Regions from separate parts of the Micromonospora sp. CA-240977 genome, predicted to be linked through region 3. Evidence: riboswitches for the same ligand, from Rfam matches in the RefSeq annotation. Region 3 holds a riboswitch; each other region holds the start of a gene.
The links. Region 3 has a riboswitch for cobalamin ahead of cobN (cobaltochelatase subunit CobN). Riboswitches for the same ligand answer to the same signal wherever they lie in the genome.
Positions count from the first base shown of each region.

Region 1: another riboswitch for cobalamin. It lies ahead of ACQPWW_RS14960 (CbtB domain-containing protein); the one in region 3 lies ahead of cobN (cobaltochelatase subunit CobN).
Region 2: another riboswitch for cobalamin. It lies ahead of ACQPWW_RS14995 (ribonucleoside-diphosphate reductase subunit alpha); the one in region 3 lies ahead of cobN (cobaltochelatase subunit CobN).

Region 1 covers NZ_CP192055.1:3,280,919-3,287,765, forward strand. Annotated here, with positions in the region: gene ACQPWW_RS14935 (GH92 family glycosyl hydrolase) at 1-375, shown strand, start outside; gene ACQPWW_RS14940 (TetR family transcriptional regulator) at 445-1,083, opposite strand; gene ACQPWW_RS14945 (MFS transporter) at 1,269-2,771, shown strand; gene ACQPWW_RS14950 (histidine phosphatase family protein) at 2,829-3,425, opposite strand; gene ACQPWW_RS14955 (CbtA family protein) at 3,422-4,192, opposite strand; gene ACQPWW_RS14960 (CbtB domain-containing protein) at 4,183-4,386, opposite strand; cobalamin riboswitch at 4,422-4,563, opposite strand; gene ACQPWW_RS14965 (amidohydrolase family protein) at 4,814-5,692, shown strand; gene ACQPWW_RS14970 (ABC transporter permease) at 6,010-6,847, shown strand, end outside.
Region 2 covers NZ_CP192055.1:3,291,441-3,298,287, reverse strand. Annotated here, with positions in the region: gene eno (phosphopyruvate hydratase) at 1-853, opposite strand, end outside; gene ACQPWW_RS15005 (MerR family transcriptional regulator) at 972-1,886, shown strand; gene ACQPWW_RS15000 (ribonucleotide-diphosphate reductase subunit beta) at 1,883-2,878, opposite strand; gene ACQPWW_RS14995 (ribonucleoside-diphosphate reductase subunit alpha) at 2,920-5,238, opposite strand; cobalamin riboswitch at 5,435-5,651, opposite strand; gene ACQPWW_RS14990 (L-fuconate dehydratase) at 6,214-6,847, shown strand, end outside.
Region 3 covers NZ_CP192055.1:3,984,086-3,990,932, forward strand. Annotated here, with positions in the region: gene ACQPWW_RS18490 (VWA domain-containing protein) at 1-1,209, opposite strand, end outside; gene cobN (cobaltochelatase subunit CobN) at 1,206-4,874, opposite strand; cobalamin riboswitch at 5,178-5,354, opposite strand; gene ACQPWW_RS18500 (hypothetical protein) at 5,681-5,995, opposite strand; gene ACQPWW_RS18505 (DUF5919 domain-containing protein) at 6,111-6,847, shown strand, end outside.

The sequences.
Region 1 (6,847 bases), 700 kb from region 3:
GATGACGCACAACCCGGCCGGTACGCGGTCACCGCGACGGGCGCGTCCTCGCGTACCCCGGCCACGGCCACCGTCCAGGTGAGCGGGCCGGCCGAGGCGCCGACCTACCAGCCGCGGGTGGCGCTGACGACCAGGTCGGGGCCGCGTGGCACGTCGATCACTGTCGACGGTTCCGGGTTCGCGCCGAACGAGACGGTCACCATCGCCCTCGGCAACGACCTCACGGTCAGCACCGTGCGCGCGAATGGTGACGGTGTCCTCGCCGGCGCGACGGTAAGCGTTCCGGGTGCGGCGAAGGCGGGCGCGACAAGCGTCACGCTGAGCGGTGCCAGGTCGGCGACGAGGGTGTCGCGGCCGTTCACTGTCACCGGCTAGCGCCGGGCCGGCACTGGATACGAGCGGGGCGGGCCGTGACCACGGCCCGCCCACGCCGTTCCGCGATGATCAACTCTCGCGCGGTGGCAGCAGCGCGTCGACCAGGTCGCGCAGCGGGCCGACCAGGTCCTGTTCGGTGGCGGAACTCAGCGGATCCAGTCGGATCGACGACCGCAGCACCGCGACCCCGATGCCGGCGGCGAGAGCCATCTGGGCGCGGAGCAGGATCTGTTCACTGCCCGGTTCGCCGGGACGCCACCCGCGGGCCGCCGCCAGTTGTTCGCTGGAACGGACCAGGACGCCGCGCCGGATCTCGTCCGCCGCCGCGTCCCCGGACGACCGCAGCAGCAGGGAGAGCTGGCTCGACAGGCCAGCCGCGCCGGGGTCGGCGATGTGCCGGGCGATGGTTTCGGGCACCCGGTCGGACGGCGTCTGGCCGGTCGTCCGGCGCAGCTCGTCGCCCGCGGCCCGCAGGCACGCCTCGAACAGCCCCTCCTTCGACGTGAAGTAGCGGCTGATGAGCGCCACGTTGACGCCCGCGTCGTCGGCGATGTCCCGGACGGTCGTGGCCGCGTAGCCGTCCCGCGCGAAGCGCTGGCGGGCGGCGTCGAGCAGGAGCTGCCGGGTTTCGGCCGCGTCCCGACGGCGACGCTGGGCCGGCTCGCCGGCGGTGTCGCTGGTCGGGGGGACCGGCGGTTCTGCTGCCACGACGCCTCCCTCCCCGGCTGCTCCACCGTGGGCCGCCGTCCGTCGGTAAGTAAACATATGTTGACTTACTCGCCGACGCAAGCTCCTCACGGGGACGTGAGGTGACGTAAACGACTGTTGACTTGAGCTGCCGGCCGAGCATACTGGCTAAGTCAGCAAGCGTTTACATCTAGTTCGAGGATGTCATGACCCACACCATCGAGGAGTCGACCCACCTCGGCTCCGCGCCCAGCGCGGCCCCGCGCGCCAACAGCACCCTCCTGGTGCTGTACCTGTCGCTGGGCGGCCTGGCGTTCGCGGTGCTCCAGTCGCTGGTGGCGCCCGCGCTGTCGACAATCGGAAGGGACCTGGGCGTCTCCACCGGAGACATCAGCTGGGTGCTCACGGCGTACCTGTTGGCCGCCTCGGTGCTGACGCCCATTCTCGGACGTCTCGGTGACATGGTCGGCAAGCGTCGGGTCCTCATCGGCGTCCTCGCGGCCCTGGCCGCGGGCACCCTGCTCGCCGCCCTGGCGCCCAACCTGACAGTGCTGATCGTCGCGCGGGCGCTGCAGGGGGCCGCCGGAGCGATCCTGCCGCTGTCGATCGGCATCGTCCGTGACCAACTGCCTCGGGAGAAGGTCGGCGTCACCGTCGGCCTGCTGTCGGCGATCTTCGGGGTCGGCGCCGGTGTCGGCATCGTGGCCGCGGGCCCGATCGTGGAGCACCTGTCGTGGCACTGGCTGTTCTGGCTGCCGCTGGTCCTCGTCGTCGTCGCGTTGCTCGGCGCCATCTTCGGGATGCCCGAATCGCGGGTCCGCACGCCCGGGCGGCTCGACATGCTCGGCGCGGCCATCCTGTCGGTGTCGCTGGTCTCGCTGCTGCTGGCCGTGAGCAAGGGGCAGGGCTGGGGCTGGACCGAGCCGAAGACCATCGGCCTCTTCGTGCTCGGTGTGGTCGCGATGATCGTGTTCGTCCGGGTCGAGCTTCGGGTACGCGAGCCGCTCATCGACATGCGCCTGATGCGGATTCGCGGTGTCTGGGCCACCGACCTCGTCGCCCTGATCCTCGGGTTCGCGATGTTCGGGACGTTCGTGCTCGTACCGACCCTGCTTCAACTCCCCGCCGCCACCGGGTACGGGTTCGGCAAGACGGTGTCCCAGGCGGGCCTGTTCCTGCTGCCCACCGTCCTGATGATGGTGGTCTTCGGTCCCCTGGCGGGTCTGCTGGACCGACGCTACGGTCCCAAGGTTCCGATGTTCCTCGGCACTGTCGCGGTCGTCGTCGCATTCGTGCTGCCGGCGGTCGCGCACGGCGCCACCTGGCAGGTTCTGCTCTCCGGGGTGCTCACCGGCGCCGGCATCGGCCTGGCGTTCGCGGCGATGTCCAACGCCATCATCGAGAGCGTCCCGGCCGGACAGACCGGCGAGGCGAGCGGCGTCAACACCATCGCGCGGACCATCGGCAGCAGCATCGGAGCGGCGGTCGTGGCGGCCGTCATCACCTCGAACAGCACCCCTCAGAGTCTGCCCACCGACGCGGCGTTCACCGCCGGCTTCTGGGTGTGCGCGGGCGTCGCGGTCCTGGCCGTCCTCGCGGCACTCGCCCTGCCCTCGGCGCGTCGCCGCCACGAGGAGGCCGTCGCCGTCGGCGTCGACGACCTTCCGCCCGAGCCGGTCGAGCTGCACCTGTCCCACCGGCAGCACTGAGCAGTCGACTGACCCGCGCGGGCCGTGTCCACTCCTGGTGGGCACGGCCCGCTGACCTCACGCTGTTCGCTGAGCGCCCAGTCGAAGCTGCCAACGCGTGCCCGCACTGGTGAGCCGGACGACCGCCAACGGCTCCACGTCAAGATGCCGGTACGCCGCCATCGGCAGACCGAGGGCGTGCACGACCGCGACCCGGATCACCAGCGGGTGGGTGACCGCGATGATGCGTCGACCCGCGCCGCGCTGCTCGTCCAGCCAGCCCCCGACCCGATCCCGCACGGCCGTCACGGACTCACCACCGTGCGGCGCCGAGTCCGGCGCGGCAAACCATTCCCGCAGCGCCTGTAGGTGCGTGCCGGCGACCTCCTCAAGCGACCGTCCGGACCAGTCGCCGTAGTCACAGTCGGCCAACGCCGTCTCGATCGTCGGCACCAGGCCGAAGGTTTCGGCGGTCTGCCGGGCCGCGGCCGCCGGGCTGGACAGGCAGGTGTCGTGCACGCCGAGGTGCCCACGCCGGCCCGGATCTCCGTGGGCCTGAGCAAGAGCGGCACGCAGGCCACCCTCGTCCAGGCCGTCGTCGGGCGCGCCGAAGCGGGCCCGACGCAGGGCGGCGGTGTGACCATGGGCGACCAGCCGGAGGCTGGTGGGGGTCACGTGCCCGGCAGCGCGGTGGCGGTCCGGCGGCGCAGGTCGTGGTGCATCAGGGCCGCGAACAGCAGGCCGATCCCGGTCCAGAGCACCACCTGCGTGCCGAGCGAGGCCAGCCGGAAGTCCCACAGCAGGGCCGCCGGGAAGTCCTCCGGGACCTCCTGGAAGGAGGGCATCACCACGTAGGACACCACGGCGACCAGAAGGAACCCGCCGGTGGCCGCGGCGGCGCGCTGCCACGTCGGCGCCGTGCCGCCGACCGCCCGATAGCCGAGCGAGCCGGCCCACACCGCCACCAGGCCGAGCACCACCATCAGCAGGTAGGTGACGGTGCGCTGGTTGATGGTGGCCGGGTCGCCGACGGCCGGCGGGTTCGCCGGATACTTCAGGAACGGCACGATCACCGCGCCGAGCAGGGCCGCGCCGGCCAGCAGCAGGCCCGAGCGGCCGTCGTCGTAGGTCCGCCGCCGGCGGGACAGCAGCACGTACGCGGTGGCCAGCAGGCCACCCATCGCGGCGCCGAACAGGCTGGTGGCCAGAAACAGGCCGCCACGCTGACCGGTGCGGCTCACCAGGGCGTCCTCGTGGTCGTGCCCGCCGACCGCGGGCTCGGCGTGCGTCGCCGCCTCCTCGATCGCGATGGCCGCCTCGACGTGGGGTTCGCCGGCGACGTAGGCGAACGCCCCGGCGAGCAGGCCCGCGATCAGGCCGGCGAGCAGCCCGCGGACGAGGACGGTGACGAACGGGGGAGCGGTGGTGGACGTCAGTGGCACGGGACACCCAGCAGGTGCCGGCCGTCGTGCATCAGCTCGTGCAGGTACGTCCCGCTGCGCGAGACCGCTCCCTGATCGAAGGCGACGAGGTAGGCCAGCAGGCTGAGCAGTACGACGGTGGCCAGGACGGTCCACAGCAGACGGGTGGTGCCAGCGGGACGCACCAACGGCTGGCTGGACGTGGAAGCAGACATGAGATCACGAACCTCCCCGGGGATGACGCGTCCCCATCGCAAGGCTGCGGACGACCGAGCGTCCTGGCTCGCGGACCCGTTGAGGCTGGGACCGCTTACAGTGGCGCGACCGCGCCGGATTCACACCGGCTTCCCTCGCGTCGCCGCAGATAGTGGGTCGACGGTATCGGTGCCGCCGCAGGCGGTCAACCCGGCCCCACGGACGGGGTGTCGGCCTCGGGTGAGCGATAGTATCGACACAGCTAAATTCCAAAGATATGATGCTTGGTTGCGCCGAGGCACCCGTTCGGCGGCCCCACAGGCGTCCTGTTACCGCTAACATGGTCAAACTGCCGGATCGGTTTCGAAGCAACCGAGCCGACCCGGACATCTGACCAATGACTGTGCGGGTGGGGGAGAAGTACGTGAGCATGCCAGGACGTGTCCGATGACGACCACCGAGGCTGCGCCGGGCCAGGGCATCGTCGACGCGCACCACCATCTCTGGGTCCGGGCACGGCACCCGCAGCCCTGGATCGATCCGCACACCATGGCCGCGATCGACAGCGACTTCACCCCGCTCGATCTCGCCCCGGCGGCCCGGGCCGCCGGGGTCACCCAGACCGTCGTGGTGCAGTCCGTCGCCGTCCGGACGGAGACGCCCGAGCTGCTGGGCATCGCGGCCGACGACCCCCTCATCACCGGTGTCGTCGGTTGGGTCGACCTCACCGCCGACAACGTCGGCGACCGCCTCGACCGGCTCCGGGCGGCCCGCGGCGGAGAGCGGCTGGTGGGCATTCGCGACCTCGTCCAGTCCGAGCCCGATCCGGCGTACCTCGACCGGCCGGACATCCGGCGCGGCATCGCCGCGGTCGGCGCCGCCGGTCTCGCCTTCGACCTGCTGGTACGCGACCACCAACTGCCGGCGGCCACCCGGCTCGTCCGCGACCTGCCCGAGATGCGGTTCGTGCTGGACCACCTCGGCAAGCCCTCGCTCGGGCACGCCGGCCTCGGCGACTGGCCGCGCGACCTGCGGGCGCTCGCCGCCGAGCCCAACACGACGGCGAAGCTCTCCGGTCTGGTGACCGAGGTGGACGGCCCCTCGTGGACGGCGGCGGACCTTCGGCCCGCCGTCGAGCACGCGCTCGACGCGTTCGGCCCGGACCGGCTGATGTTCGGTTCGGACTGGCCGGTGTGTCTGCTCGCCTCCTCGTACGCGCGCTGGGTCGAGGTCCTCACCGAACTGCTGGACCCGTTGGGCGACGACGAGCGGGCGGCGATCTGGCGGCGGACGGCCCGCCGGGCGTACCGGCTGGACGCGGCGTGACCCCGCGGCCGCGCCGACCGGCGGGCCGCAGCGCGGGCCGGGCCGGTCGGCGGGCCGCAGGTTGTGCCAGTTTGATCAGACGTATGCCGCATCCGCACCGGGTAACGACGACAACATCCCCGTAAGACCTTGGCAACATGAGTCAATGCGTGGCAAGGTAACGCCTGATCGAGGGAAACATCCGACCTATCTCGACGGGTGCTGTGGGCACTAGCCCGCGTGCCCGGCCGAGGAGGCTCGGTGGCTCAGAGGTGGCCGGCTCGTCGGGATTCCCCCGTCGCGCGCCGGCGCCACGCTTGGGGAGGTCAGATCCGACGATGAGTACCGCCGAGGCATCCGTCGGCGCGCAGCGCGGCGAACTCAGCGACTGGTTCCGCGAACGGATCTCCCACGCCGTCTCCGAGTTGACCGCCGCGACCGCGCTCGTCGTCCTGTTCGTCGCGTTGACCTTCGCCAGCCCCTACTTCCTGACGGCGGACAACCTCTTCAACATCGGGGCGCAGACCGCGGTGATCGCCATCATCGCCACGGCGCAGACGATGGTCATCATCACGAAGGGCATCGACCTCTCCGTGGGGTCGGTCGCCGCGCTCGCCGGTGTCGCGGGGGCGATGGTCGTCCGCGACCTCGGCTTCCCGCTCTGGGCGGCGACGGTGGTCGCGATCGGTGTCGGCGCGCTGGCCGGCCTGCTGAACGGGCTGCTTGTGACAGTGGCCCGGATCCCGCCGTTCATCGCGACGCTGGGCACGATGTCCGTGGGCCGCGGTCTCGTCTTCATCATCACCGGCGCGGTCGGCGTCTACGGCCTGCCCCGCTCCTTCCAGTTGCTCGGCAACGGGCAGATCCTCGGCATTCCCTTCGCCGTGGTGATCACCGTCCTGGTCGCGGTCGGGGTCGCCTTCCTGCTCTCCCAGACCCGCTTCGGTCAGTACACCTACGCGATGGGCTCCAACCTGGAGGCGGCCCGCCGCTCCGGCGTCCGGGTGGGGCGCCACCTGACCGGGGTGTACGTGCTGGCGGGCGTGCTGGTCGGGCTGGGCGGCATGATCGCCGCCTCCCGGGTCAACTCCGGCCAGCCGAACTACGGGATCTCGCTGGAGCTCGATGTCATCGCCGCCGCGGTCATCGGCGGCGCCAGTCTCTTCGGTGGCCAGG
Region 2 (6,847 bases), 690 kb from region 3:
CGACCGAGCTGATCGGGTACCGGGAGACCAGGTCGAGCAGGTAGTCGACGTGCTCCTCGACGCCGCGCCGCCGCCCCTCGCCGACGTAGTCGTAGACGCCGTCGCGGAAGAACTCCGAGCTGGCCGGATCGAGGCAGATCGTCAGGTCGGTGCCGGGCTCGTAGCCGGCGTCCTCGATGGCGCGCAGGACGAAACGCAGCGCCTCGTCGGCATCAGTGACGTTCGGCGCGAATCCGCCCTCGTCACCGACGTTGGTGCTGTGCCCGGCCGCCGCCAGGGACGCCCGCAGGGTGTGGAAGACCTCCGAGCCCATCCGGACCGCCTCGGCGAACGTCCGCGCCCCGACCGGAGCGACCATGAACTCCTGGAAGTCCAGCGGGTTGTCGGCGTGCGCGCCGCCGTTGATGATGTTCATCATCGGCACCGGCAGCAGCCGGGCGCCCACCCCACCGACGTAGCGGTAGAGCGGCTGCCGGTGCGCCAACGCCGCCGCCTTGGCCGCCGCCAGGGACACCGCGAGGATCGCGTTGGCGCCCAGTCGACCCTTGTCCTTCGTACCGTCGAGCGCGATCATCGTCTCGTCGATCAGCGCCTGGTCCTCCGCGTCGAGCCCGACCACCGCGTCGGCGATCGCACCGTTCACGGCGGCGACCGCCGTCGTGACGCCGCTGCCGTGGAACCGCGTGGGGTCCCCGTCGCGCAGCTCGACCGCCTCGTTCGCCCCCGTCGACGCCCCGGAGGGGACGGCCGCCCGCCCGGTCGACCCGTCAGTGAGCACCACGTCGGCCTCCACCGTCGGGTTGCCCCTGCTGTCGAGGATCTGCCGACCCCGTACCCGGCTGATTGCCGTCATCACACACTCCCTGCTCACGATGCCTTTTCGCAGCCAGACTGGCAGGAAACGGCGGTCCTGGCACCGCGACGATGGACACGTTGACCCGTACCCCGGGGTGCGGGTTTAGGGTCGCGGGATGCGGGTGGGTGAGCTGGCACGACGGACCGGGACGACGGTCCGGGCCTTGCGGTACTACGAGTCGGCCGGGTTGGTCGTGCCGCGACGGCTGGGCAACGGCTATCGCGAGTACGACCCGATCGCGGTGCGGTTGGTGGCCCAGATCCGTGAGCTGATGGCGCTCGGCCTCACCGTCGAGGAGACCCGCCCGTTCGTCGAGTCGATCGCCGGTGGCGCCGACGACACCGACGTGTGCGCGGCGGCGGTGGCCACATACCGCAGCACCATCACCAACCTCCAGGAACGGATCGGCAGGTTGACCGCCCAGCGGAACGCGCTGGACGCGCGCCTCGACGCCGCCGCGACCCAGGTCGTCCCCGGCGGCGCGGCGGTCGGCGTCGACCCCGCCGCGCTGGTCGGGACCAGCCTGCCGCCGCTGTCCTTCTACGGCACCGACGGCCACCCGGTCGACCTCGGCGCGCTCGGCGCCGGGCGCAGCGTCATCTTCGTCTACCCCCTGACCGGGCGGCCGGGCGTCGACCTGCCCAACGGGCTGCTGGAGGTCCACGGCGCCCGGGGCAGCACCGAGCAGGCGGCCTGGTTCCGCGACCACCACGCGGAACTCCGCGCGGCCGGCGCGGCCCGGGTGTACGGCCTGTCCGCACAGTCGACCGGGTACCAGCGGGAACTCGTCCACCGGCTGCGGCTGCCCTACCCGCTGATCCCCGACCCGCGGCTGACCCTGGCCGCCGCCCTGCGGCTGCCGACCCGCACCGCGGGGGACATGACGCTCTACGAGCGGTTGACCCTGATCATCGCCGACGGCGAGGTGGAACACGTCTTCCACCCGATCCCGGACCCGGCGTCGCACCCCCTGCACGTCATGCGGTGGCTCACCAAGCGACGCCGGGCCCCCGGATCGGTCGCCGCCTAGAAGTCGTCGTCGAAGGCGACAGTGCCGGCCACCCCGACCTGGTACGCCGAGACGCGCCGCTCGAAGAAGTTGGACAGCTCCTGCACGTCCTGCAACTCCATGAAGGCGAACGGGTTGCTCGACCCGTAGTGCGGGGCGATGCCGAGCTGGGCCAGGCGGCGGTCGGCGACGTGCTGGAGATACTCCCGCATGTCGGCGAGCGTCAGGCCGGGCACCCCGTGGCCCACCAGGTCCTCAGCGAACTGCACCTCACATTCGACGGCCTCGGCGAGCATCTGCCGCACCTGGTCGGCGAGGGCGTCGTCGAACAGGTCCGGCTCCTCGGCGCGGACGGTGTCGACGACGTCGAACGCGAACGCCATGTGCATCGACTCGTCGCGGAACACCCAGTTGGTGCCGGAGGCGAGACCGTGCAGCAGGCCACGGGAGCGCAGGAAGTAGACGTACGCGAACGCGCCGTAGAAGAACAGCCCCTCGATGCAGGCGGCGAAGCAGATCAGGTTGAGCAGGAACATCCGCCGGTCGTCCCGGGTCCGCAGCTCCCGCAGGTCGTTCAACGAGTCGATCCAGCGGAAGCAGAACTCGGCCTTGCGGCGGATCGAGGGGATGTTCTCGATGGCCGCGAAGGCGGCGAACCGCTCGGTCTCGTCCGGCACGTACGTGTCGAGCAGGTTCAGATAGAACTGGACGTGCACTGCCTCCTCGAACAGCTGCCGGGACAGGTAGAGGCGACCCTCGGGGCTGTTGACGTGCTGGTAGAGGTTGAGCACCAGGTTGTTGGCGACGATGGTGTCGCCGGTGGCGAAGAACGCCACCAGGCGGCTGACCAGGTGCCGCTCGGCCGGGGACAGCTTGTCCAGGTCCGCGAGGTCGGCGTGCAGGTCCACCTCCTCGACGGTCCAGGTGTTGCGGATGGCGTCGCGGAACCTGTCGAAGAAGTGCGGGTAGCGCATCGGGCGGAGGGTGAGGTCCATCCCGGGGTCGAGCAGCATGTGCGTGGTCCTCGTGTCTGGGGTGGTGGGGTCGGCGACGGTCACTGGCAGGCCTCGCACGACTCGGGGTTCTCCAGCGAGCAGGCCAGCGCCTCCGCGTCGGCCGGCACCGGGGCGACGACCGCGACGGTGGCCTGCTGGATCCGCGTGGCGGGGCGGGAGCGCAGGTAGTAGGTGGACTTCAGCCCGGCCTTCCAGGCGTACAGGTACATCGACGAGAGCTTGCCGATTGTCGGCGCGGCCAGGAACAGGTTCAGCGACTGGGACTGGTCGATGAACGGGGCGCGGGCGGCGGCCAGGTCGATCAGGGCGCGCTGCGGCAGCTCCCAGGCGGTGCGGAACAACTCGCGGACGCCGGCCGGCAGCTCGGCGATGTCCTGCACCGACCCCTCCGCCCGCTTGATCGCCGACCGGATCCGGTCGGTCCACAGGCCACGGGCCTTCAGCTCGCGGACCAGGGCGGTGTTGACCTGGAGGAACTCCCCCGACAGGGTCTCGCGCTTGAAGAGGTTCGACACCTGCGGCTCGATGCACTCGTAGCAGCCGGCGATCGAGGCGATGGTGGCGGTCGGGGCGACCGCCACCAGCAGCGAGTTGCGCAGCCCGTCCGCCGCGACCCGTCGCCGCAGCGCGTCCCACCGGGCCGTCTGCGTGCCCTGGACACCCCACAGGTCGGGCTGCAACTGGCCGCGCGCGGCGCGGGTCTGCCCGTACGCCGGGTGCGCGCCGAAGTCACGCGCCAGGTCGGCGGAGGTCTCCAGCGCGGTCAGGTACAGCTCCTCGCTGATCCGGGTGGACAGCTCCCGGGCGGCCGGGGAGTCGAACGGCAGCCGCAGCGCGAAGAAGACGTCCTGCAGACCCATCAGCCCGAGCCCGACCGGCCGCCAGCGCGGGTTGCTGGCCGCCGCCTGCGCGGTCGGGTAGTAGTTGATGTCGATGACCCGGTCGAGGAAGGTGACGGCGGTACGGACCGTGGCGCGCAGCCGCTCCCAGTCGATGCCGCCGTCGGTGAGGTGGGCGGCGAGGTTCACCGAGCCGAGGTTGCACACTGCGGTCTCGGCGTCACTGGACACCTCGATGATCTCGGTGCACAGGTTGGACAGGTGCACCACGTTGCCGTCCTCGGCGGTCTGGTTGCACAGCCGGTTCGCGGCGTCCTTGAAGGTCATCCACCCGTTGCCGGTCTGGGCGAGGGTGCGCATCATCTTCCCGTACAGCTCCCGCGCCGGGACCTGCCGCACGTGCCGGCCCTGCGCCTCGGCCTCCCGGTACGCGGCGTCGAACCGCTCGCCCCACAGGTCGGGCAGCTCGGGCACCTCGTGCGGGTCGAACAGCGACCACATCTCGTCGGCCTCGACCCGGCGCATGAACTCGTCCGGGATCCAGTTGGCCAGGTTCAGGTTGTGGGTGCGCCGGGCGTCCTCGCCGGTGTTGTCCCGCAGTTGCAGGAACTCCTCGACGTCCGGGTGCCACGGCTCCAGGTAGACGCAGGCCGCGCCCTTGCGCCGGCCGCCCTGGTTGACCGCGGCGACGCTCGCGTCCAGCGTGCGCAGCCACGGCACGATCCCGTTGGACTGCCCGTTGGTGCCGCGGATCAGCGCGCCCCGGGACCGGACCCGCGAGTACGCGATGCCGATGCCGCCGGCGAACTTGGACAGGTTGGCGACCTGGGCGTACCGCTGGTAAATGGAGTCCAACTCGTCACGCGGGGAGTCGACCAGGTAGCAGGAGGACATCTGGGTGTGTCGGGTGCCCGAGTTGAACAGCGTCGGTGAGCTGGGCAGATAGGCCAGGCTGGACATCAGCCGGTAGAAGCCGACCGCCTCGTCCGGCGTCTGGGACAGCCCGCAGGCCACCCGCAACAGCCAGTACTGCGGGGTCTCCAGCACCGCCCGGGTGGTGGGGTGGCGCAGCAGGTACCTGTCGTACACAGTGCGCAGGCCGAAGTACTCGAATCGCCGGTCGCCGTCGGGGTCGACGGCGTCGTCGAGCAGCGGGGCGTGTGCGGCCACGAACGCCGCGGTGTCGTCGCCGATCAGACCCTCGGCGTGGCCGAGCCGGATCGCCGCGCTGAACGACGTGACGCCCTGCCGACGCACCTCCTTGTCGACGTAGCCGGACAGCAGCCGGGCGGCGAGGCGGGAGTACTGCGGTTCCTCACCGATCATCTCGGCCGCGGTCTGGATGGAGAGCCGGTCCAGCTCGGCCGTCGTCGCCCCGTCGTACAGGCCGCTGATCGTGCGGGTGGCGACGCGCATCGGGTCGACGTCGGTCAGGTCGTCGGCCCACCGCTCGACCGCCCGGACGATCTTGTTCAGTTCCACGGATTCGGTAGTGCCGTTGCGCTTGCGGACCTGCATCGGCGTCCGCCGCACGGCCGCGTCTCCGCCGGCCGGGACTACCTCGGTGACTGTCACCACTCACTCCTCGCGAGTTCGAGACCTGATGGCCCCTCGGACGCGTGGAGACAGACACCGGCGGACGCCACGCCGGCACGGCGTGGGTCAGATGGCGTCAGCCGTCCCACGCGGCCTCGGACCGCCGCCCACCCGGGTGCGGGTACGCGGCGCGCTGGCAGGTCTTCGGACTCGCGGGCACGACCGGGTTGGCCGGTCTCCTACTGACCGTCGCTTCCCAGACCGATTCGTGGCCCAGTGCTGATGACGGCGGTCGTTCCCACTCACCGCTGCGGGACAGTCCCGGATTCACACCGGGTTCCCTCTTGCCTCGACCGCTCGGGCTGAGCGGCCGAACCAGCTGCGTTCGACACCATATATAGGGACGCTGCCGTTGTCACACCCCACATGTCGGTCCCGGGCGTGTCGGCGGCGGCGCCGTGACGGTCGTCACCGGCTTCGCCAACGAGGCCGATCCGCGCGAACGCGCGGCGGGTCGACGCCCGCGCGGGACGCGGCAGGCGAGCGGGTGTCGACATTCGGAAAGGTGTGATGTATTAAGTCTCTAGATGTAAAGACCCCTACCCATATCCGGCCGTCAATGCGACTATGCGGAGTGGACATCCAATCTTCCGGGCCGCTCTCCGCCCCCGCGCCGTCGTCCCGATCGGGCCGGGAACGCCTCAGCAGCCCACGAGCCGAGGAGGAGCCGCCGCGCCGTTAGGGCGCCTACCAGCGCGACGAATCCTGCCAACAACGCGGTCGGTCCGGCGGGCCGGGCCTGCCGGTCGGGAGGACGACCCGCTGACGAATCCGTACCACGAAAAAAACATTCGATGTCTTCGATTCCTGGGCGATCGACGTCGTTGACGCGTCGGATTGGCCCTCCGTATACTCCCTGAGATCATCTGATCTTTAGCCTAGCCGGGCGAGGAGCGCATGCCGCAGATCACCGCCGTCACCGTCGAGGACGTCCGCTTCCCCACCTCCCTGACCGCTGACGGCTCCGACGCCATGAACAAGGACGGCGACTACTCGGCGGCCTACGTCGTCCTGCACACCGACGGCGTCGACAGCACCGGTGCGCCGCTCACGGGCCACGGTCTGACCTTCACCATCGGCCGAGGCAACGACATCGTCGTCGCGGCGGCCGTCCACCAGGCACAGCGCCTCGTGGGTGTGGACGTCGCGACCATGGCGGCGGACATGGGTGCGGTCTACCGCATGCTCACCTCCGACTCCCAGCTGCGGTGGCTCGGCCCGGAGAAGGGCGTCGTGCACCTGTCGCTGGCCGCCGTGCTGAACGCCTCGTGGGACCTCGTCGCCCGGGTCGCCGGCAAGCCGGTGTGGCGGCTGCTCGTCGACATGTCCCCCGAGCAACTCGTCGACATCGCGGACCTGCGCTACCTGTCCGACGCGCTGACCCGGGACGAGGCACTTGCCATCCTGCGCGCCAAGGAGAGCACGAAGGCCGCCCGCCTCGCCGAGCTCGAGAAGACCGGCTACCCCGCCTACACCACCTCGGCCGGCTGGCTCGGCTACGGCGACGACAAGCTGCGCCGGCTGTGCCAGG
Region 3 (6,847 bases):
GCCGGATGCGCCGTTGTCGACGGCATCGCCGCTGCCGTCGGAGCGGCCACCACCGTCGGGGCCGCTGCGGTCGGCGCCGCTGCCAGCCGGGCCACCGCCGTCCGGGCCACGCCGGTCGGAGCCGCCGTCGTCCGGACCGCCGTCGTCCGGGCCACGGTCCTCCGGGCCACGGTCGTCCGGGTCGTCGGGGTGGGCGTCCTGGGCACGCTGCAACGCCTCGTCCAGGCGCTTCTCGTCCAGCCCGGGGGTGTCGAACGGGTCGCGGCGGCGGCGATGCGGCAGGGCCAGCCGGGCGGCCACCCGGACGTCGTCGATGCTGACCCGGTCCCGGCCGTGCCAGGCGGCGTGGGCGAGGGCGGTACGGGCGGTCACGATGTCGGCCCGCATGCCGTCCACGTCGAACGCGGCGCACACCTCGGCGATCTGCCGCAGCGCGGCGTCCGGCAGGCGTACCCCGGGCAGCCGGCGGCGGGCGGCGGCCACCTGGCCGGCGATCTCCGCGTCGGCGTCGGCCCACCGGGCGGCGAACCCGGCCGGGTCGGCGTCGGCGTCGAGCCGACGGCGGACCACCTCGACGCGGACCGCCGGGTCCCGGCTGGCGCCCACCTCGACGGTGAGCCCGAACCGGTCGAGCAGCTGCGGGCGCAGCTCCCCCTCCTCCGGGTTCATCGTGCCGACAAGCAGGAACCGGGCCGCGTGGCTGACCGAGACGCCCTCCCGCTCGACGTGGCTACGACCCATCGCCGCCGCGTCCAGCAGCAGGTCGACGAGGTGGTCGTGCAGCAGGTTGACCTCGTCGACGTAGAGCACCCCCCGGTGGGCGGCGGCGAGCAGACCCGGCTCGAAGGCGCGTACCCCCTCGCCCAGGGCCTTCTCCAGGTCCAGGGAGCCGACCACCCGGTCCTCGGCGGCGCCGACCGGCAGTTCGACGAGGCGGGCGGGACGCGTCTCGGCGGCGGCGTCGGCGGGATGCGGCCCGTCCGGGCAGGACGGGTCCGGCTCGGCCGGGTCACAGCCGAAGCGGCAGCCGGCGACCCGGCGCACCGGGGGCAGCAGCGCGGCGAGCGCCCGCACGGCGGTGGACTTGGCGGTGCCCTTCTCGCCCCGGACCAGCACGCCGCCGATCGCTGGGGACACCGCGTTGAGCAGCAGGGCCAACCGCATGTCGGCCATGCCGAGCACCGCGCTGAACGGATAGGTGACGGTCATGCCCGGTCCTCCAGATCGCCCTCGCTGGCCAGGTACGTGTCCCGCAGCCGGTCCAGGGTGGCCGACTCGGGCTTGGCCCACAGCCCCCGGTCGGCGGCCTCCAACAGCCGCTCGGTGATGCCGCGCAGCGCCCACGGGTTGGACTGCTCCAGGAACTCCCGGGTGGTGTCGTCGAACAGGTACGCGGCGGCCAGGTGCTCGTACATCCAGTCGTCCACCACCCCGGCGGTGGCGTCGTAGCCGAACAGGTAGTCCACCGTGGCGGCCAGCTCGAACGCGCCCTTGTAGCCGTGCCGGCGCATCGCGGCAATCCACTTCGGGTTGACCACCCGGGCCCGGAACACCCGCCGAGTCTCCTCGCCCAGCGTCCGGGTGCGCACGTCGTGCGGCATCGCCGAGTCACCCACGTACGCCGCCGGTGACGAGCCGGTCAGGTGACGGACCATCGCCACCATCCCGCCGTGGTACTGGAAGTAGTCGTCGGAGTCGACGATGTCGTGCTCGCGGGTGTCCTGGTTCTTCACCGCCACCGCGATCCGGGCGAAGGAGCGTTCCATGTCGGCGCGCGCCTCCCGCCCGTCCAGGCCCCGGCCGTACGCGTAGCCGCCCCACACCGCGTACACCTCGGCCAGGTCGGCGTCGCTGCGCCAGGTCCGCGCGTCGATCAGGGGCAGCAGGCCCGCGCCGTACGCCCCGGGCTTCGAGCCGAAGATCCGGGCGGTGGCCCGCCGCTCGTCGCCGTGCTCGGCGAGGTCGGCGGCGACGTGCGCGCGCAGGTAGTTGTCGTCGTCCGGCTCGTCCAGGGCGGCGACGCGCCGGACGGCGTCGTCGAGCAGCGCCACCACGTGCGGGAACGCGTCGCGGAAGAAGCCGGAGATGCGCACCGTCACGTCGACGCGCGGCCGACCCAGCTCGGCGGTCGGCACCACCTCGACGCCGGTGACCCGCCGGGACCGGTCGTCCCACACCGGCCGGCAGCCCAGCAGCGCGAGCACCTCGGCGATGTCGTCGCCCTGGGTGCGCATGGCGCTGGTGCCCCACACGGTCAACCCCACCGAGCGGGGGTACGCCCCGGTGTCGGCGAGGTGCCGGGCCAGCAGGGAGTCCGCGAGGGCCACCCCGACGTCCCAGGCGTTGCGGCTGGGAATGGCCTTCGGGTCGACGGAGTAGAAGTTGCGGCCGGTGGGCAACACGTTGACCAGGCCCCGGGTGGGTGAGCCGGACGGGCCGGGCGGCACGAACCTCCCGTCGAGCGCGCCGAGGGTGTTCGTCAGCTCGTCGGTGGTGCGGTCCAGCCGGGGCACCAGCTCGGTGGCGGCGAAGCGCAGCACGGCGGCGACGTCCGGGATCGGCTGGCCGGTCACCTCCGCGACCACCGCGTCGACGGCCTCGGCGTCCCAGCCGAGCGTCTCCATTCCGATGACCAACCGCCGGGCGAGCGCCTCGATCAGGTCGACGGCGTCGGCGGCGGTGCCGGCCGGCCCGTCCACCACGTCGGTCAGCGCCGTGGGCACCGCCAGTCGTTCTCCCGGTGCCGCGAGCAGCGCCTGCTCGTCGAGCCCGTACGCGACCGCGAGCGCCTGCCGCAGGCCGGGCAGGGCGTGGGCGCCACCCCAGATCTGGGGTGCGCGCAGCACCGCGAGGACCAGGTTGACCCGGGGCTCACCGGTGGGCGCGTCGGCGAGGATGTGCAGCCCGTCGCGGATCTGCACGTCCTTGACCTCGCAGAGGTACCCGTCGAGGTGCAGCACGAAGTCGTCGAAGTCGTCAGCGTCGGGCATCGCCTCGGCGTGCAGGTCGTGGTGCAGCTCCGCGGCGCGCACGAGGTCCCAGATCTGCGCCCGCACGGTCGGCACCTTCGCCGGGTCGAGGGCCTGCACGGTGGCGTACTCGTCGAGCAGTTGCTCCAGTTTGGCCAGGTCACCGTAGGTTTCGGCGCGGGCCATCGGCGGCACCAGGTGGTCGATCACCACGGCGTGCGCGCGGCGCTTGGCCTGGGTGCCCTCGCCGGGGTCGTTGACGATGAACGGGTAGACAAGCGGCAGGTCACCGAGGACCGCGTCCGGCGCGCAGTCGGCGGCCAGGCCGAGGCCCTTGCCGGGCAGCCACTCCAGGGTGCCGTGCTTGCCCAGGTGCACAACGGCGTCCGCGCCGAAGCCACCGTCCGCGCTCGGCGCGGCCAGCCAGCGGTACGCGGCCAGGTAGTGGTGACTGGGCGGCAGGTCCGGGTCGTGGTAGATGGCGATCGGGTTCTCCCCGAAGCCGCGCGGCGGCTGGATCAGCAGCACCACGTTGCCGAAGCGCAGCCCGGCGAGGACGATGTCCCCGCCCTCGGTGTAGAGCAGGCCGGGCGGCTCACCCCAGTGTTCGCGCATCCGCTCGCGCAGCTCGGCCGGGACCCTGTCGAACCACCGCCGGTACGTCGTCCCCGGTATCCGGGCCTCGGCGGCGGCCAACTGCTCCGGGGTGAGCCACTCCACGTCGTGACCACCGGCGGCGATCAGCGCGTGGATCAGCGCGTCACCGTCGTCGGGCACCGGCGCGTCGCCCAGGTGGTAGCCGGCCTCGGCGAGCGCGCCGAGCAGCCGGACCGCCGAGACCGGGGTGTCGAGCCCGACGGCGTTGCCGACCCGGGAATGCTTGGTGGGGTACGAGCTGAGGACCACGGCGATCCGCTTGTCGGCGTTGGGCACGTACCGCAGCCGGGCGTGGCGCACGGCGATCCCGGCGACCCGGGCGGCCCGGTCGGCGTCGGCGGCGTAGACCGAGAGCCCGTCGGCGTCGATCTGCTTGAACGAGAACGGCACGCTGACGATCCGGCCGTCGAACTCCGGGATGGCCACCTGCATGGCGGCGTCCAACGGGGACAGCCCGGCGTCGCTGTCGGCCCACTGCGCGCGGGTGCTGGTGAGGCAGAGCGCCTGGATGATCGGCACGTCCAGGGCGGCCAGGGCGCCGACGTCCCAGGCGTCCTCGTCGCCGCCTCCGGAGGCGTCCGCGGCGACCGCGCCGCCGGCCGCGAGCACCGTGACCAGCAGCGCGTCACAGCGGGCGAACAGCCCGAGCGGGCCCGCGCCCGTGGTCAGCCCGCGCAGCGAGCCGCAGAAGATCGGCAGCGGGTTGCCGCCGGCCCTGTGGACCGCGTCCGCGAGCACGTCGACGAACCCGGTGTTGCCGGCCAGGGCGTGCGCCCGGTAGAACACGATCCCCACTGTGGGCCGCTGCGGATCGGTCGGGTGCTGGCCGTGCACGCCGTACGCGGGGGTGGGCGCGGGCGGGGCGAACCCCTCGCCGGTGAGCAGCACCGTGTCGGAGAGGAAGCGGGCCAACTGCCCGAGGTTGTCCGGCCCACCCTCGACCAGGTAGGCCAACGCCTGGGTGACGACCCCCGACGGCACTGTGGAGATCGCCATCAGCTCCGCGTCGGGCAGCGCCTCGCCGCCGAGCACGACAGTCGGCACACCGGTGGCGAGCACCGCGGCGAGACCGTCCGGCCACGCCTGCCGGCCGCCGAGCAGGCGTACGACGACGAGGGCGACCCCGTCGAGCAGGGCGGGCACCTCGTCGGCCGCGACCCGCGCGGGGTTGGCGAGCCGGTAGTCGGCCCCGCTGGCGCGGGCGGCCAGCAGGTCGGTGTCGGCGGTGGACAGCAGCAGGATGCGCACGGCAGGCTCCGGAGAGTGACGCCCGGGCGGCCACGGAGGCGACCTGGACGAAGCGGGTGGGTACGGCGTCAGCCGGTACGACGGCGCGGCCGACTCGCCGACGCGGACGTCGGGGCCGTCAGCGCCGGGCGCTCAGCTCAGCGGGACCGGCGGTCGGCTCGGTCGACCTGGGGCACGCCGACGAGGCCGCCCCGGAGCAGGCGGGCGCGGCCGGTCGTGGGCGCGGTGCGGCGCCTGTGGTGGCGATGGTCGTCGGTGCATGCGACGCCGTGCGTCATCGGGTCCTCCTCGGGTGTCCACGCCCTGGGGTACATCCCGACGGCCGAAGTATCCTGGCTTCCGGATCGCAGCTCTCCCCCGGCCTTCCAGCCGCAGACACACGGCCGTGACTCACGAGGGGGGATCGCTCCCCGGTGACAGTGGCGGGACCGCGTCGGATTCGCACCGACTTCCTTCACTGCCGTCAGGCCGCGAATGCTGCCACACCGCCGCGCCGCCGGTCAACGCAGGCCCGGCCCCGCCCGCCGAACGCAACCCATCGAGGTGGACCGATTTCCGCGCCCTCGAACCCGCACCTCGCACAACCCAGGTCAATGCCCCACGCCCGATGGGGCGGTGACCCGCGGCACCCGCGCCTAGGATCGGCGAACACCCGGCAGCGTCCGCGATCAATACCGGAGGTCGATCACGGTGATCGCCCCGCGGTTCCACCACTTGGCGGGCCGCGTCTGGCTCTGTCCGGCCGACCCCGACCCGGAGGCGGTCCTGGAGTCACCGCTACCTCAACGCCCCGCCGCCGAGGCGCATTAGTCGGCTCCATCGCGTCGAGGGCGACGAGTCAGCGACAACCAGCCGAGGAAGCGCGCGTGCATCTTGGCAAGGTCAGGGCGACCGCCGAGGCTGAGCAGGTCGTGGATCGCCTCGTTCATGCAGGACGCCAGGTAGAGCGCCAGCGCGAGGGAATGACCGTAGAACTCGGCGACGAGATCGAGTTGCGCGCGCGAGCACGGCCATGGGGCGGCGCAGTTTCGGCACAGCCAGGCTGGGCGCATCGGCAGGTGCGGGCGGTACGAAGGTCTCACGTACCGAGCCTGATCGCCGCGATCGTCGGCATCCGTCACGGCGGGTGGTTCCTCAGGGGATAGTTTCTACCCGCTCTCCGGATGTCGTCCGGGCCACGCCGCTTGCCCGCTGGATAAGCTGACCCTCACCCCACCGGCGGGAAGGACGCGTGGCGTGAGCATTCGAACGGCCCCACCGTTCAGCATCCCTCACCTGCTGTGGGAGACCTCCGACATGCTCGACGCCCTGACCGCTCGCGACATCGCTCAGGTGTTCCGGCTTGTGCAACGAGCCACCCGCGCCAGCCAAACCAATCTCGGTATCGCCACCGGTCTCAGCCAGGCTCAGGTCAGCGAGATCACCAGCGGCGCCCGACGGGTCAGCAGCATCGACGTCCTCTCCCGCATCTGCGCCGGCCTGTCCATGCCGAGCCACGCCCGCATGACGCTTCTCCTCGGCGAACGTCACCGGGCCCCAACAGAGCAGGGCCTCAGGCACCCCCAGCTCGACACTGTTGATCGCGACCGGCTGGGTGACGTCACGGCGATCTATTCCAACCGATCTGACTTCAGCGCGGCGTTGCCGCCGCAGGTCCTCTTCAACCAGGCCAGGGACGTCCGCGCGGCGGGTGTGTCACTCAACCTCATCTGTCAGCAATACGCCGACAATCACCTCCTGAAGCTCCTCGCCGCCGGCAGTCGCCTCCGCTGCCTGTTCCTCGATCCAGGCGGCGAGACGATACGGCGGCTGGAGCGCGAGGACGACTATCCAGAGGGGCATCTGAGCGCACTCACCGAACTCAACATCCAGAACCTGGCCTGCCGAATCAGCAACCGGCTCCCGTCGGAAGCGCGTGACCGCCTCGCCGTTCGGGTGTACGACGAATCCGTCCGGGCCAACATCCTTCTGAT